One region of the Paenibacillus sp. WG02 genome, then DNA from elsewhere that is predicted to be linked to it. Evidence: predicted binding sites of a transcription regulator. Region 1 holds the regulator's gene; the other holds the start of a gene.
The links. Region 1 encodes NrdR, which represses ribonucleotide reductase genes. Its sites were predicted from a motif close to AACACNATATATNGTGTT; they were not measured.

Region 1 (7,534 bases):
TGCAACATCGAAGGGAAATAGGCGAGATTTAGGCAGCAATTGTTGCATTTTTTACAACATCATTTAAAAAGAGAATATGGATCCATTCATCCGGCAATCTCAAGTGAGCATAAATGAAGATGGATGGTCTCCTAACTATTGATTTTTTTTATATTCCGTCGGCGTAAACCCAGTATAAGCTTTGAACAGCTTGCAAAAATAACGATAATTGTCTACGCCAACCGCCTCTGCCACCTCATATATTTTCATCGTTGTCTGCGTCAGCAGTTCTTCGGCCTTCTTCATTCGGTGTCGGCATAAATAATCGGTAAAATGCTCACCGGTCTCTTGCTTGAACAATTGCCCCGCATAGGAAGGATGTAGGACGTAGCTGCACGCGCTCAGCAAGATCGAAAATTTGAATATCCTCAGCATATTTTCATGATTAAAGCGGCACATGCTTTGAACTTCCTTACGGTAGGACATCCTCACTTGCTCCCCAAATGCCTGCTCCAGCTCGTTAACAGTTTGTTCCCACCAGCTGCCAAATTCCTCCCAAGTCTCGACCACTGAAAGATCGGTCATTGTAAATGGTATCCATAGCCATAATCATTTGCTCTGCACCGCTTAAAAGCTGCTATGAAGATGCCGAAACTACCTAAATTTGTGCTTCTAATTCTACGACGGAATGCTGATATCAATGCCTCCCGTCACCTCTGTGTATGTCTCGAATGTCTTCAGGATGAAAAGTTTAATTACTATTAGATTCCCGTTAGTTATTTAACACGCTTGGCGCAAATGTTAGGATAATAAAATCGAATAATCGATTACTTTTGTACGATTAATGGTAGAATATTCATTGACGGAACGCACATTCGATACAATTGAAGTGAAAGGTGTGATAGATTTGAACGTCCTTCTTTTCGGAGCTACAGGCATGGTCGGACAGAGTGTACTGCGCGAATGCCTCCTCGATCCTCAAGTTCAAAGCGTGCTGACTGTAGGTAGAAACACCACCGGTCAGAATCATCCCAAATTGCACGAACAGGTGCATGCTAATCTTCTGGATCTATCTGACATTGAGCATAAACTGTCGGGCTTCGACGCTTGTTTTTTCTGCCTTGGTGTCTCTTCCGCGGGCATGACCGAAGACCGCTATCGGGCAATCACCTATGATATTACGATGCATGTTGCTGAGACATTAGTGAGATTGAACCCCAATATGTCGTTCTTTTATGTAACAGGAATGGGAACAGATAGTACGGAAAAGGGTCGCAGTATGTGGGCGCGGGTGAAGGGAAAAACGGAGAATGATTTGCTTAAGCTTCCATTTAAGGCGGCTTATATGTTCCGTCCAGGAGGTATTCTTCCACTGCATGGCGTCAAGTCCAAGACTAAACTGTACCAGAGCATTTACACCATAACGAAGCCTCTCTACCCAATGTTAGAAAAATGGTTCCCGAATTCGATTACGACTTCAGAGAAGATCGGACGAGCAATGATCAAAATTGCCAAACAAGGGTATCCAAAATCAATCATTGAGGGCCGTGATATCAATCTCATTTGAGAAATTAGCAATATAAACGTGGGGCTGTCCAAAGTGGATATTATGCCTCTACCGGGTGACTTTCGATCACGAGAGGAGTAGATCATGGTTACTGCTGATGATATTAGAAGCATCGCGCTGTCATTACCGGAAACGGAAGAGCATGACCATTGGGAAAAACCTTCCTTTCGTGTACGCAGTAAAATTTACGCGGTGATCCAACCAGATGGCGTGTCACTTGTGATTAAAACGACCAAAGAGGATCGAGCAGCTTACACCATGATGGATCCCGATGTTTATCAAATGCCAGACAGCTTCCAAAACTTAGCGTTCATGATTATTCGAATGGATCGTATCCGTCCTGAGGAATGCCGTAACATCCTTACACTGGCTTGGAGCCTAGTAGCTCCATGATTATGCAAGAACAACACAATGAAGAATATGGGTTCCCCAGTGTAGATATTCTCATGCGGATTATTACGAAATAACGAAATGTACGGCTCAGAATGGTTGCAAATAGCTGCAAAAAGCTCATATCGAATGAAATATTGACAATAAAATAAAGGAGTGTTATAAAAGTAAGGAATGGCACTCAGCAACTAAGAGTGCTAATAATCATCTCTGACTAATTTCTACATATTTGAAAGGAGATCTCCCATTGGAAAAGAAACAGTTTCAAGCCGAATCCAAACGTTTATTGGAAATGATGATCAATTCGATTTATACGCAAAGAGAGATATTTCTAAGAGAGCTTATCTCCAATGCCAGTGATGCTATCGACAAAATTTACTACAAAGCTTTGACTGATGACACGTTGGTATTTGACAAAGATAGTTATTTCATTAAAGTGGTTGCCGAAAAACCGAATCGCACCCTCACACTGCGTGATACGGGTATTGGTATGACGAAGGAAGATTTGGAGAATAACCTGGGGATCATTGCGAAGAGCGGATCTTTGGCTTTCAAAAAAGAAAATGAAGCAAAAGACGGTCACAATATCATCGGCCAGTTCGGCGTTGGCTTCTATTCAGCGTTTATGGTTGCAGATGTTGTTACGGTTATTAGTAGAGCTCTAGGCAGCGATACTGCTTACAAGTGGGAGTCCACTGGCGCCGATGGCTACACGATCGAAACAGCGGAGAAAAACGAAGTGGGCACGGAGATCATCCTGAAAATTAAGGATAATACGGAAGATGAGAACTTCGATGAGTTTTTAGACGAGTATCGTTTAAAGGCGATCATCAAAAAATACTCTGATTTCATCCGTTACCCGATTAAAATGGACATCACGGGAAAAAGGCTGAAAGAAGGCAGCGAAAGCGACTTCGAGGATTACCAAGAAGAGCAGCATGTCAACAGCATGGTTCCAATTTGGAGAAAAAACAAAAGCGAACTGACTCCTGAAGATTACGAGAAGTTCTATCACGAGAAACATTACGGCTTCGACAAGCCGCTTAAACATATTCACGTTAGCGCTGATGGTGCTGTCGTCTATCAAGCTATCCTCTTTATCCCGGAAAATATTCCTTTTGATTATTATTCCAAAGAGTACGAAAAAGGCTTGGAGCTCTACGCCAATGGCGTATTGATCATGAACAAATGTGCGGACCTGCTTCCTGACTATTTCAGCTTCGTTAAAGGAATGGTTGATTCCGAAAGTCTATCGCTCAATATTTCCAGAGAAATGCTGCAGCATGACCGTCAATTGAAGCTGATTGCCAAAAACATTTCGAGCAAGATCAAAGGCCAGCTGCAAAGCCTGCTGAAGGACGAAAGAGAGAAATATGAGCAATTCTACAAATCCTTCGGAAGACAACTCAAATTCGGTGTCTATAGCGATTACGGAAGCCATAAGGACATCTTGCAGGATCTATTGATGTTCCACTCCTCCAAGGAGAAAAAGCTGGTTACGTTGGACGAATACGTAGCAAGAATGCCGGAAGATCAGAAGTACATTTACTACGCTTCCGGTGAATCGATGGAAAGAATCGATAAGCTTCCACAAACAGAGCTTGTCACCGACAAAGGCTATGAGATTTTGTATTTCACCGATGATATCGATGAATTCGCGATCAAAATGATCATGACTTACAAAGAAAAAGAATTTAAATCCGTTTCAAGCGGCGATCTTGGTATTGAAGTAGATGACAGCCAAGCGGAAACTGATGCTGACAAAAATGACAACAAAGAGCTTTTCGATTATATGAAAAATCTGTTGTCAGGCAAAGTTACAAACGTCAAAGCATCGAAGCGTCTTAAAAAGCATCCTGTGTGCTTATCGACGGACGGCGATGTGACCATCGAAATGGAAAAAATCTTAAACGCAATGCCGAATAATCCTAACGTGAAGGCTGAGAAGGTACTGGAAATCAACGTCAATCATGAAGTGTTCGCATCCTTAAAAGACGCTTTTGACAAAGATAAAGAGAAGCTGAATCTTTATACAGCCCTGCTGTACAATCAAGCACTCTTAATCGAAGGCTTGCCCCTTCAAGATCCGGTTGAATTCACGAACGACATCTGCAAAATCATGGTTTAATACGATTAAAGCACTACAACTTACGTTGTAGTGCTTTTTTTTATACGATCAACCACTCTTATAATCTGGAAAGGTTTCCTTTACCTCATATTGTTCCTTCGAGTCCGAGTTTGCATACACATAAGCCAATAAGCGATCTTGATCAATTCCGAGAGAGCTAGCAACTTTTACGATGTCTAATTCATAAGAAATGCTTGGAATTTGATTGGACTTGACGGACATATGCTTCAACCATCCTTCGAATAATGTAATAAATGGATACTCAAACCGTAAATATGATATAGTTTTCTTACAAACATAAATCGGTACGATAAAGGCAAAACCACTGAAAAGTGGTGACGCAAAGCTACAGGGACTAAAATGGCATTCTAGGAATGTCCAAAATGTCAGCCAGCTACCGCCTCCGTCCGATATATGTAGAAAGACTAGGAGGGAACAAAGATGATGGGAAAAATTACAGTGGATGGTAGAATGAGTTTGGATGTACAGCAATTAATAGATAACTTGCATCTTCCAGAAAGTGATCTTTTGAACATGTTCTCCTTTAAGTTTGATAACAACGTTTTAACCCCAGATGAAGCTATTCGGTTTATTCATTTTCTTAGGAGTGAACTGGACAAACGCACTCAATAAAGGAATTATGCACGAAAGCATACAAAAATACAGTCGGTTGATGTCTAAAGATTTATTTTTTTCAAATAAATTTTAATCCCATGATTGTTGATTTCACCGGAAAAAATAAGAAAAGACAACGGGAATCCCGCTGTCTTTTTCTTATTTTTTGTCATATTTACAGATTAAATTATTCATTTTGGCATTATTTATCCCGGAGCAGTCCGGTGTCATGCTTTCCCAATATTTGCGTAAGCTCCTTCAGGAACATATTGATGTCCTTAAACTGTCGGTATACGGAGGCAAAGCGAATGTACGCCACTTCATCGACGGGGTACAGCTGTTCCATGACGATTTCGCCAATGCTTAAACTATCCACTTCAGCATGAGCCGTGGTGCGAAGCTGCATTTCCACTTCTGATACCATCATCTCAAGCCTCTCCATCGATACCGGGCGCTTCTCACAAGCTCGAATCAAGCCTCTTAATATTTTCTCTCGACTAAATTCTTCCCTACTTCCATCTTTCTTAATCACGATTAACGGCGTTTCTTCCACCATCTCAAATGTGGTGAATCTTCTCGCACATTTCTCACATTCACGACGACGACGAATCGATTTGTTTTCATTAGCTGAACGTGAATCAAGAACTTTCGTACCGGAATAGTCACAGAACGGACACTTCATTCGCTATCTCTCCTTTCTCTTTTTTGATCTATTACCATATGTTACATGTCATGAACTTAGGAGATATGCACACAATACTATTACCAAACGACAAGGAGGTGAACAGACATGGGCGCAGGACAAAACCGTAGCAGCAATACTTTAGTTGTTCCTCAAGCTAACGCAGCCTTGGATCAGCTAAAATATGAAGTAGCACAAGAGCTTGGTATCGCCATCCCACAAGATGGTTATATGGGTAATATGGCTACTCGTGATGCTGGTGCCATTGGTGGTAACATCACTCGTCGCTTAGTACAAATTGCAGAGCAATCCTTGGCTGGTCAATTCAAGTAATCTTGAATCCTAGTTACTGATGCTCCAAAACAGGAAGTATTGGACTCTAAGCCCCCACAAGGAGCTAGTCCAATGCTTCTTTGTTTATGAAGTGAAGGAATCCTAATTCTTATTCCCCCCATTGTTCCGAATAAAGCATCGTGTATTTCTCGTAATAATAGAGCACCCGCTGAACATAATGACGTGTTTCTCCGAATGGAATTTGATTAATATGCGCTACCGAACCATCCCAAACGTTATTTTGCTTCCATTTATTCACATTCCCTTGGCCTGCATTATAAGCCGCAATCGCATAAATTAAATTACCATTATAATGCTTCTTAAGCCAGCTCAAATACCAAGAACCAAGATTAATATTTACGTCCACTTTTAATAAATCTTCCTGCATGTGAGGCCCTAAATTCGTGGATTCTACTATCCACTCTGCTGTGTCAGGCATAAGCTGCATAAGGCCTAACGCGCCTTTTCTTGACTCCAAATGATACTTGTAATTCGTCTCAACCTTAATAATCGCAGCAATTAAAAATGGGTCTATATTGTGTTTCGCCGCGCTCTGCCTAATTTCCTGCTCAAAGTAGATCGGGTACAGCTTTCTTCCGATAAAATCACTATTCATAAAGAGAACCAGAACAAAACAGACAAGAAGCAGGGCAAAGACTCGTTTTTTACGTAAAAAGATCATGAAAGCCCCTTGTCTAGCCAAAACCGCTCCACTTCAGCGTTCGTTTCTTCCCATGTACCGCTATTGTCAATGATAACATCCGCGAATTTACGTTTCTCCTCAATGGACATCTGAGCTTCTATGCGATTATTCGCCGCACTTTCCGTCAGTCCATCGCGTTGCATAAGCCGCTCCAACTGTACCCAACGCGGCACATAAACAACCATAACCTCTTCAAACAGGTAGGATAAATTAGATTCGATTAATAAAGGGACATCCACCACAACCAGTTTAGTCGGAAATTGCCGTTCATAGGCTTCCATCTGTTCACGTATTTGTGCACGAATTGGCGGATGCAGAATACTTTCCAGCTGCTTGCGCGCCTCTGTATTCCCAAAAATGATCTCTCCGAGCTTCTTGCGATGAAGCGAGCCGTCTGCCTGAAGAACGGCTTGTCCAAAATGTGCAGCAACCTGTTCAAGAACAGGGCTGCCGGGCTCAACAACATCGCGTGCTATGGTATCCGCATCTACTAATAGGGCGCCGCGGCTGACCAGCATGGCGCTAACCGTGCTTTTGCCGCAAGCGATTCCTCCTGTTAACCCGATATTCATGGGCAGATCTCTCCTAATCGTTTTCCACTCGGAAAACTTTCTCATATCCCAATGATTTACGAAATGAATGATTTCTTTGCATAATGGACGTACTACAACATTTTCAAAAGCCCCATAATAATGAGTACACATCCCGGCAGAACAGACAGTTTCTTCATCCAATTCATTCCCGCGTACCGTAAACCAAACCGCAAACCTAGCGCTATAAATGAACCACTGGATATCGATATGACGGTAGCTGTTAGCAGTGGAACGAAACCAATTAATGCTGCGCCTATGCCTGCTCCGAACGCATCCAAAGATAGCGCCAAACCAAGCAATGTAGCTTCTGAAGCGGAAATATTACCCGATTTGTCAACGTCTGCAATGGATGGAGTGCGCAAAATTTGAATAACCAGTCCGAAGCGTTTCAGTTCGATATTCAGTATTTCCTTCGTTCGCTGCAAAGTATCAAATGTGAGAACCTCTCCAGATCCATGTTGATTACCCTCTGATGAAGGAAGAACACTGCTTATTGATGCTTGATCCAAAGTGGAAGTTCCCTCTCGTTCCTGATGCTCTTGCG
Region 2 (7,534 bases), 490 kb from region 1:
CGTATCGAGCAGCGTAAGGCCGCCGAGTACTTTCATGTAAAGCTCACGCTCAGCACCGCTTAACGTGATCCATGACATTTTGTCATCAGATAATGGGATTTCCTCATCTGTCCAGAACTGCATAATATTTTGATTCCAGAAAGTGATCGTAAAATCATCATCGGGACGATTCCAGTTCACAGCTTTCTTGGCATTATTTAGGGTAGTAGCCGTACTCATTTATAATCAATCCCCTTCCAAATTACACCGAGCAGCTGACGCATTCCTCAACGGATAGCTGATTTGTTCGCGTGTAGTAGAGCGATTTAAGTCCTTTGTGTGCAGCATAGAGGTATAGTTTAGCAAGTTGTCTCGTTGAAACATCACTATTTACGTGTAAAATGGTCGAAATCCCTTGATCCACATGCGTTTGAATTTCAGCAATAAGATCAAGAATCTTGAACTGATCCATTTGATAAGCAGATTTATAGTAAAAGAAATTATCGCGTGCCATGAAAGGCATCGGATAGTACGTTGTTGAGTTCGCGTAAGTTCGAGTCTCGATGGGCTCAACGATCGGCATAACACTCGAAGTAGCATTTTGAATATAAGAAATACTTTGGGTTGGAGCAACCGCCAATCGGTAAGCATGATAGAGACCATTTGTTCTTACATCTTCTTTTAACTTGGCCCAATCGCTTGGTGATGGAATGGGCATTCCGTCAAACAAGGCTTTTACCTTGTCAGTCAGCGGACGATAATCTGTCTCTGTATAACGGTTGAAGTAGGCGCCATTCGCATATTCGGATAACTCAAAGCCTTCAAAGGTTTGCCCCGACGCTTTGGCTATTTCCATACTTTTCTCAATCGAATAATAGTTCATAGCCATGAAGAACGTTCGGACGAAATCTTTGGCTTCATCACTCTCATAGCTAATTTTGTTCTTAGACAAGTAGCCATGAAGATTCATAACACCGAGACCAACGGAGTGCAGCTCACGGTTCGCTTTGGCAACCCCCGGCGCATTGCTGATCGTCGTCATATCACTAACAGAAGTCAAGGCAATCATGCCCTCGTGAACGGTTTCGCGCAGCTTCTTACGATCCATTACGTTCGCAATATTCATGGAAGCGAGGTTACAGCTGATATCTCTAAGAATAAGGTCATCTTGACCGTAATCGTTGATTTCTGAAGTTTCTTGCAGTTGGAAAATCTCTGTACAGAGATTAGACATTTTAATCGTACCGATACCTTTCAAGGCATGATCCTTGTTCGCATTCGTACGGTTCATCATATATGGGTAACCGGATTCCAGTTGAGTTGTCGCAATTTTGACGAGCATGTCACGCGCACTCATGACAACCTTCTTCTTCACTTTCGGATTGGCCAAGAGTTCATCGTACATCTCATCGAGATCAATATCGTCCAAATGCTTGTCATAAGCTTGCAGGACCGTGTAAGGAGCAAAAACATGCAACGGCTTGTTCTCTTCAGCCAACTTGTAGAACTTGTTTGGTACAATAAGGCCGATAGATAATGTTTTCAGACGAGATTTCTCATCCGCATTAATCTTCTTACTATCTAGGAACTCCATTACGTCCCAGCCGAAAATGTTGTAGTAAGCAGCTCCTGAACCCTTGCGCTGACCCATTTGATCTGCGTAGGAGAAAGCATCCTCCATGAGCTTAAGAACCGGCATAATTCCTTTTGCGGCGTTTTCCACACCTTTAATCGTTTCACCGCGTCCACGAAGCTTGGACAAGTTAACGGCTACGCCGCCGCCAATTTTAGAAAGCTGCATGCAGGTAGCAAGCACGTAGTTAATTGAATTAAGCGAGTCGTCCATCTCAAGCAGGAAGCAGGATACCATTTCGCCTCGACGGCTCTTGCCTGCGTTAAGGAACGTCGGTGTCGCCGGTTGCAGACGTTGTTCCATCATCGATACAGCAAGAACACGCGCCGTTTCTACGTTTCCACGTCCCAAGTACAAAGCAACGATAGCAACGCGATCTGGGAAATGTTCCAGGTATAAGGATTTGTCATCACTGCGTAAAGCGTAGTCTGTATAGAATTTCGAAGCTGCCATGTAGGAGGCGAACTCGAATTGATTATCGTGGGCCACTTGATAAACACTGTTAACTTCGTCTTGCGTATAGCGCTCATATACGTTCTCGTAATAGTTATGATCGATCATATAACGAACTTTAGAAGAAGTATCGGGGAAAGTGAGGCTTTTACTGTGGACTTCCTTCATAAAAACTTCAACGGCTTCTTTATCCTTCTCTAGTTGAAAAAAGCCATCCGCTCCGCGTTGCATCAATAAATTATTCAGCTCAATGTGCCGCAATTGCTTGTACCCCCTGAACAAATCGTTCTACGTCATTTTTGGTGCCGGATAACTCAAACTTCGTTAACACGGGCACATCGTACTGCTGTGAGATCGTATCTGCGCTTTTGGCAAATCCGTCTCCCCAGTTGCGGTTACCACTTGCTGCTACTCCGAGAAGACGAGAGGCATTGCTTTCTAAGAAAGAAGCTACCTTCGGTGGAACTTGACCAAAACCGGTTGTATAAGTAACGAGCACGAAAGGCTCATCCATCTTCATCGCTTCCTCAATTTGAATCGCTGGCATTTTGAGCTTAGCAATAAATCGGCGAACATTTCCCGTCTTCGAATCGTAAGCAATCAGCATAGGTTTCCGTCTCCTAACACTCTCTTATTCTCTATCTAGTACCGCGTATGTAAGTAACCCTATATGTAGTAAACAAATGAATCATTCCGTGCAATTCGAGATCGAATACGCCGTTGTCCTTTCGACAAAATATGCGAATTTTAGGAGTAGGCATCCTAGGAAAAAGGCTTCAATCATGCGGTTTATCACGGGTTTTGACTCTATTTTTTCACAAATTCTAGCAGTTGTGTGTATCGCTTTTTTTACGATATCTAGTTGATAGATTCAAATTTATATCAATATATTGTGTTTGTCAACGAGTAAAAAGGCTTATTTTGACTAGTAAAATACGTAAACCTATACAGGACGTGGCTCGGAAGGCTTTGAAAATATTTTTTCAATTTTGACTTGAAATTTTCAAATTTGTCGAAAGCTAGTATAGGGCTTTGAGCTCACTAGATATAGATCCAACACATCCCAATTACAGGCTCATTAAGCCCTCTCAGAGTCCGTCTAAGGTCGTTAATAGCGAAGATTCTACATATCTATCCAGAAATAAAAAAAGCTATTCACACGCACACGAGGGTGCCGTGAATAGCTTAATCTTATTTCTTAACCGTTGCGTTTTTGGAAATCACTCATGAACTCAGCGAGCGCTTTGCATGAGGCATAGGGAACAGCATTATACGTAGATGCTCTCAAACCGCCTACACTGCGATGACCCTTCAACCCAACAAATCCGTTCTGCTCGGTTTCCTTGATGAACTTCTTCTCCAACTCTTCATCCTGCAAACGGAACGTGATGTTCATGGCTGAACGACTGCCTGCATCAACAGGTCCACGATAGAAACCACCGCTTTGGTCAATTGCGCTATAAATTAGGCCTGATTTCTCAAGGTTATTTTTTTCAATAACCGCTAGTCCGCCTTGTTCCTGAATCCATTTTAATACTAGATTCATCATGTAGATGGAATAAACGGGTGGTGTATTGTAAAGGGAATTGTTTTTGCTATGGATTTCGTAGCGAAGCATGGTTGGAATCGTTTTAGGCAAATCTTGTAATAAATCTTCCTTAACGATAACCACAGTTACTCCAGAAGGACCTAGATTCTTTTGTGCTCCTGCATAGATCATGCCGAATTTCGAAACATCAACAGGACGGCTCAAGATATCGCTGGACATGTCCCCAATTAAAGGTACAGCCCCTGTATCCGGGAAGCTCTGGAACTGAGCGCCTTCAATCGTTTCGTTCGAAGTCAGATGCAGATAAGCGGAATCCGGATGAATGTTGATTTCACTTAAGTCCGGAATTTTCATAAATTTCTGTTCTTTCGAGCTTGCTGCGATGGCAATTTCTCCGAACAAGCTTGCTTCCTGAATAGCTTTCTCCGCCCATGCACCTGTTAGCACATAGCTACCTACTTTACCTGGCTTTAGAAAATTAAGCGGAATCATGGCGAATTGTGTACTCGCACCACCTTGCAGAAACTGCACTTGGTACCCGTCAGGGATGCTGAAAATTTGTTTCAATAATTGCTGTGTTTCATTATGTACTTGTTCGAACTCCGCGCTGCGGTGCGAAATTTCCATGATGGACATGCCGATGCCTTTAAATTCGACAAGCTCCTCTTGTGCTTTCTGCAGTACTTCGAGCGGTAATGCCGCAGGCCCTGCGTTAAAGTTATAAGCCCTATTTCCCATGATGACCACACCTTTGCTTTTTTGTATTATCGCTATGATAGCAATATTCTCTTCATGCATCAAGTAAAACCTCACTTGGAAATGCTAGGAGAAGTACGAAGAAGAGAACAGATTTGGATACAAAAGGAGCTTAATTTACTTATGACATTGCTCGATATGATAGGAGAAAGTTCTACATACGCTGTAAAATTAGCAAACGAAAACAGCTTGAACTCTGCAAATTCAGACAATTTAAGTTTCACGAACGCCTCAAGTTTGACGAACAATTCAAATTCGACGAACGTCTTAAGTTCGACGAACAATTCAAATTCGACGAACGCCTCAGAGTATCGGCTGTTCGTAGGCATTCAGCTCCCGCAAGACGTCCAGCGGGTGCTTGATATATGGAAAAGCAGCCTCCAAGAGGTGCTGCCTTTCCAAAAGTGGACCCATCCGCAGGATGTCCACGTTACGTTAAGCTTCCTCGGCGACGCATCCGCCGAGACCGCCGAAGCGCTGGCGGCCGACCTGCGCCAGCTTGCAGCAGCTGCGCTGCCGCTGACCCTGCACGCCGAGGGCCTCGGCGTGTTCGGACCTCCGGCGGCGCCGTCGATCCTCTGGGCGGGCCTCGCCGGCGACCTCAACGCGCTGGCTGCGCTGCAGCACGAGGTCGCGGGCGTCTGCGCCCGCCACGGCTTCCCGGCCGAGGCTCGCGCCTATCGGCCGCATCTCACCCTAGCCCGCCGCTACCGCACAGCGGCGGGGCCATTCAAGCGCTCCGCCCTAGCAGCGGCTGGGGCGCCTGCCGGCGGCTGGCCCGCGTGGCGGGTAGAGGACATTGTCCTCTACCGCAGCCACTTGGGCCGCCAGCCGGCGTACGAGCCAATAGGCGTGTTCCCGTTTGAGGCATGAGTCCCACACTGGAATTAATATCTTGTTTTTGTATAACTTTCAAGAATTCTACAAATAATTTAACCGATTGAATTAGATGTTATAAAAGAGGAGGATCCGGTGTGCCCGAATGGATTGAAATTTTTTTACGCACATTATTGTCAGTTGTCGTGCTTTTCTTTATGACAAAGTTGTTGGGAAAAAGACAAGTTTCTCAACTTTCCTTGTTCGAATACATAACTGGTATTACAATTGGTAATCTCGCGGCTTACATATCATTGGAGAAAGATTGGTATTTAGGGTTAGTGTCCTTAGCCGCTTGGGTCGCGTGCTCTTTAGGAATTGAATTTTTACAGCTAAAAAGCAAAAAAATGCGGGATTTTATTGATGGGAAAGGAACCGTGCTCATTAGAGACGGTAAAGTTTTGGAAGATAATTTAAAGAAAGAACGACTCACCACCGATGAACTTATGGAGCAATTAAGAAAGAGATCGGTATTTAAAGTGGCTGATGTTGAATTTGCGATCATGGAACCAGATGGGGATATTAATGTCCTATTGGCTCGAAAAAACCAACCGTTGACTGCCAAACATTTGGGCATCCAAGTTGCACCTGAACAGGAGCCCCAAGCGGTTATCATGGACGGTGAAATCATGGATGAAGCATTGGCCACCATCGGTTTAAACAGAGGATGGCTTAAAACAGAACTTGATAAATTGGGTGTGACGATTGAAAATGTATTTCTAGGTCAAGTCGATACTTACAGCCAATTGTATGTGGATTTATTTGACGACAAGATCATGGTACCTGTGCCACAGGAGAAAGCAAGCCTATTTGCAACTTTAAAAAAGTGCGAAAGCGATCTGATGCTGTTTGGGCTTACTACGAATAATAAAGCTGCCAAAGAGATGTACGAACAATGCTCGAAGCAAATGGAGGAAATCATCGCACAATTGAAACCCGTACTTAAGCGTTAAAGCTTCCACGTTTGGCTAATCGAGCAGCGTCTGCGCTGTATGGTCGCGGGCAAGTTCGAACATCCGCTGCAGCTGCTCAGCGGTATTTCGCTCCACCGAGAGCGGCGGCAGTTCGCCCTCGCCGAAGAACTGAGCGCCGGTCGTTTCCAGACCAGCTTCAAGTGCTTCCCCGCCCACCAACTCGCACAAGATGAACATCTTGTACACGTGGTTGGCCGAGGGCGGGTGCGCGTGGCGCTTCTTATCGAAGACCGCCAGCAATCGCACCGGCTTGACATCATAGCCGGCCTCCTCGCGGGTCTCCTTGACGGCGACCTCCGTCGGTGTGAGGCCGATGTCCGCCCAGCCCCCAGGCAAAGCCCAAGCACCGTCGGCTCTTTCCTTCACCAGCAGCAGCTTGTTCTCTCTCAATACGACTGCCCGAATATCCACTTTCGGCGTCTGATACCCTGTGTCGCTAGCGAATAAAGCTGTCACCTTATCGATCGGTGTCTCCGAGAAATAACTCATCATCTCCACGCTGATCTTGCGCAGCGCCTCGTATCGCTCCAAGTCATACCCATTCTCACCGTAAGTAAGCCCCGCTTGACTAATGGCCTGAATCTCTTTGGCCCACCCCAACCATGGGATATTCATCCGTTCCCCAACTCCGTTCCGATATATTTCTTAATGCCGCTATAAATAGCAACCATCTCCTCAAGCTTCATCCGAACAAGCCCGCTAGAAGAGGGACATACATAGTCGATCACACCTTCAACCATCGGATCCTGTTGAGTCCCCCAACTCATTCCCCTACGGCCGCTATACTGTTCATATACACCTTTCCCTACAAAACAGACAACACTTGGACGATAGGCTTTGATCTTTTCTTTCAAAATAAGTCGACCTTCCCGGTATTCCTCTGACGTAATTTCTGCAGCCGTTAAAGAAGGTCGAGCCACGATATTCGTAAACCCGTAACCGAGCTTCAACAGATCCCCATCCTCTTGAGGTTTATACAGCCGAGGTGTTAATCCCGCTTGGAAAAGGATCCGATAAAAACGATTGTTCGGACTCGCATAATGGTGACCCGTTTCTCCGGATCGTAAACTAGGGTTATAGCCCACGAAAAGTATCCTTAAATCCTCCTGCAGATGATCCGAAATAGGCTCTATGCTCACCGTTAAAGCACCTCCACTAGCACGAAGAATTTTTTCCTTTTTAACAGGTTACCATGAACGACTAAAAACCAAAAGCCGAGGCACAGGACCCCGGCTTTCATTTAGATAAACTTTAAAGACTCATAGGACTTGCCTAGTACAGCAGTGGTATCGCCTTTTAACCATTTATCAATAA

Region 2: the regulator NrdR is predicted to act here: its motif matches at 2,945-2,962, upstream of nrdI (class Ib ribonucleoside-diphosphate reductase assembly flavoprotein NrdI).

The regions. Positions count from the first base shown of each region.
Region 1 is NZ_AP036016.1:6,331,911-6,339,444, forward strand. It holds gene ACBP55_RS28730 (helix-turn-helix domain-containing protein) at 136-564, opposite strand; gene ACBP55_RS28735 (NAD-dependent epimerase/dehydratase family protein) at 887-1,546, shown strand; gene ACBP55_RS28740 (MmcQ/YjbR family DNA-binding protein) at 1,631-1,939, shown strand; gene htpG (molecular chaperone HtpG) at 2,184-4,064, shown strand; gene ACBP55_RS28750 (hypothetical protein) at 4,113-4,286, opposite strand; cyclic di-GMP riboswitch class I at 4,370-4,466, shown strand; gene ACBP55_RS28755 (hypothetical protein) at 4,506-4,697, shown strand; gene nrdR (transcriptional regulator NrdR) at 4,882-5,361, opposite strand; gene ACBP55_RS28765 (alpha/beta-type small acid-soluble spore protein) at 5,470-5,694, shown strand; gene ACBP55_RS28770 (lytic transglycosylase domain-containing protein) at 5,804-6,376, opposite strand; gene coaE (dephospho-CoA kinase) at 6,373-6,969, opposite strand; gene ACBP55_RS28780 (MntP/YtaF family protein) at 7,062-7,534, opposite strand, start outside.
Region 2 is NZ_AP036016.1:6,824,998-6,832,531, forward strand. It holds gene nrdF (class 1b ribonucleoside-diphosphate reductase subunit beta) at 1-219, opposite strand, end outside; gene nrdE (class 1b ribonucleoside-diphosphate reductase subunit alpha) at 242-2,326, opposite strand; gene nrdI (class Ib ribonucleoside-diphosphate reductase assembly flavoprotein NrdI) at 2,313-2,672, opposite strand; gene serC (3-phosphoserine/phosphohydroxythreonine transaminase) at 3,264-4,352, opposite strand; gene thpR (RNA 2',3'-cyclic phosphodiesterase) at 4,494-5,243, shown strand; gene ACBP55_RS30855 (DUF421 domain-containing protein) at 5,345-6,199, shown strand; gene ACBP55_RS30860 (NUDIX hydrolase) at 6,215-6,835, opposite strand; gene ACBP55_RS30865 (mismatch-specific DNA-glycosylase) at 6,832-7,353, opposite strand; gene ACBP55_RS30870 (DUF1501 domain-containing protein) at 7,461-7,534, opposite strand, start outside.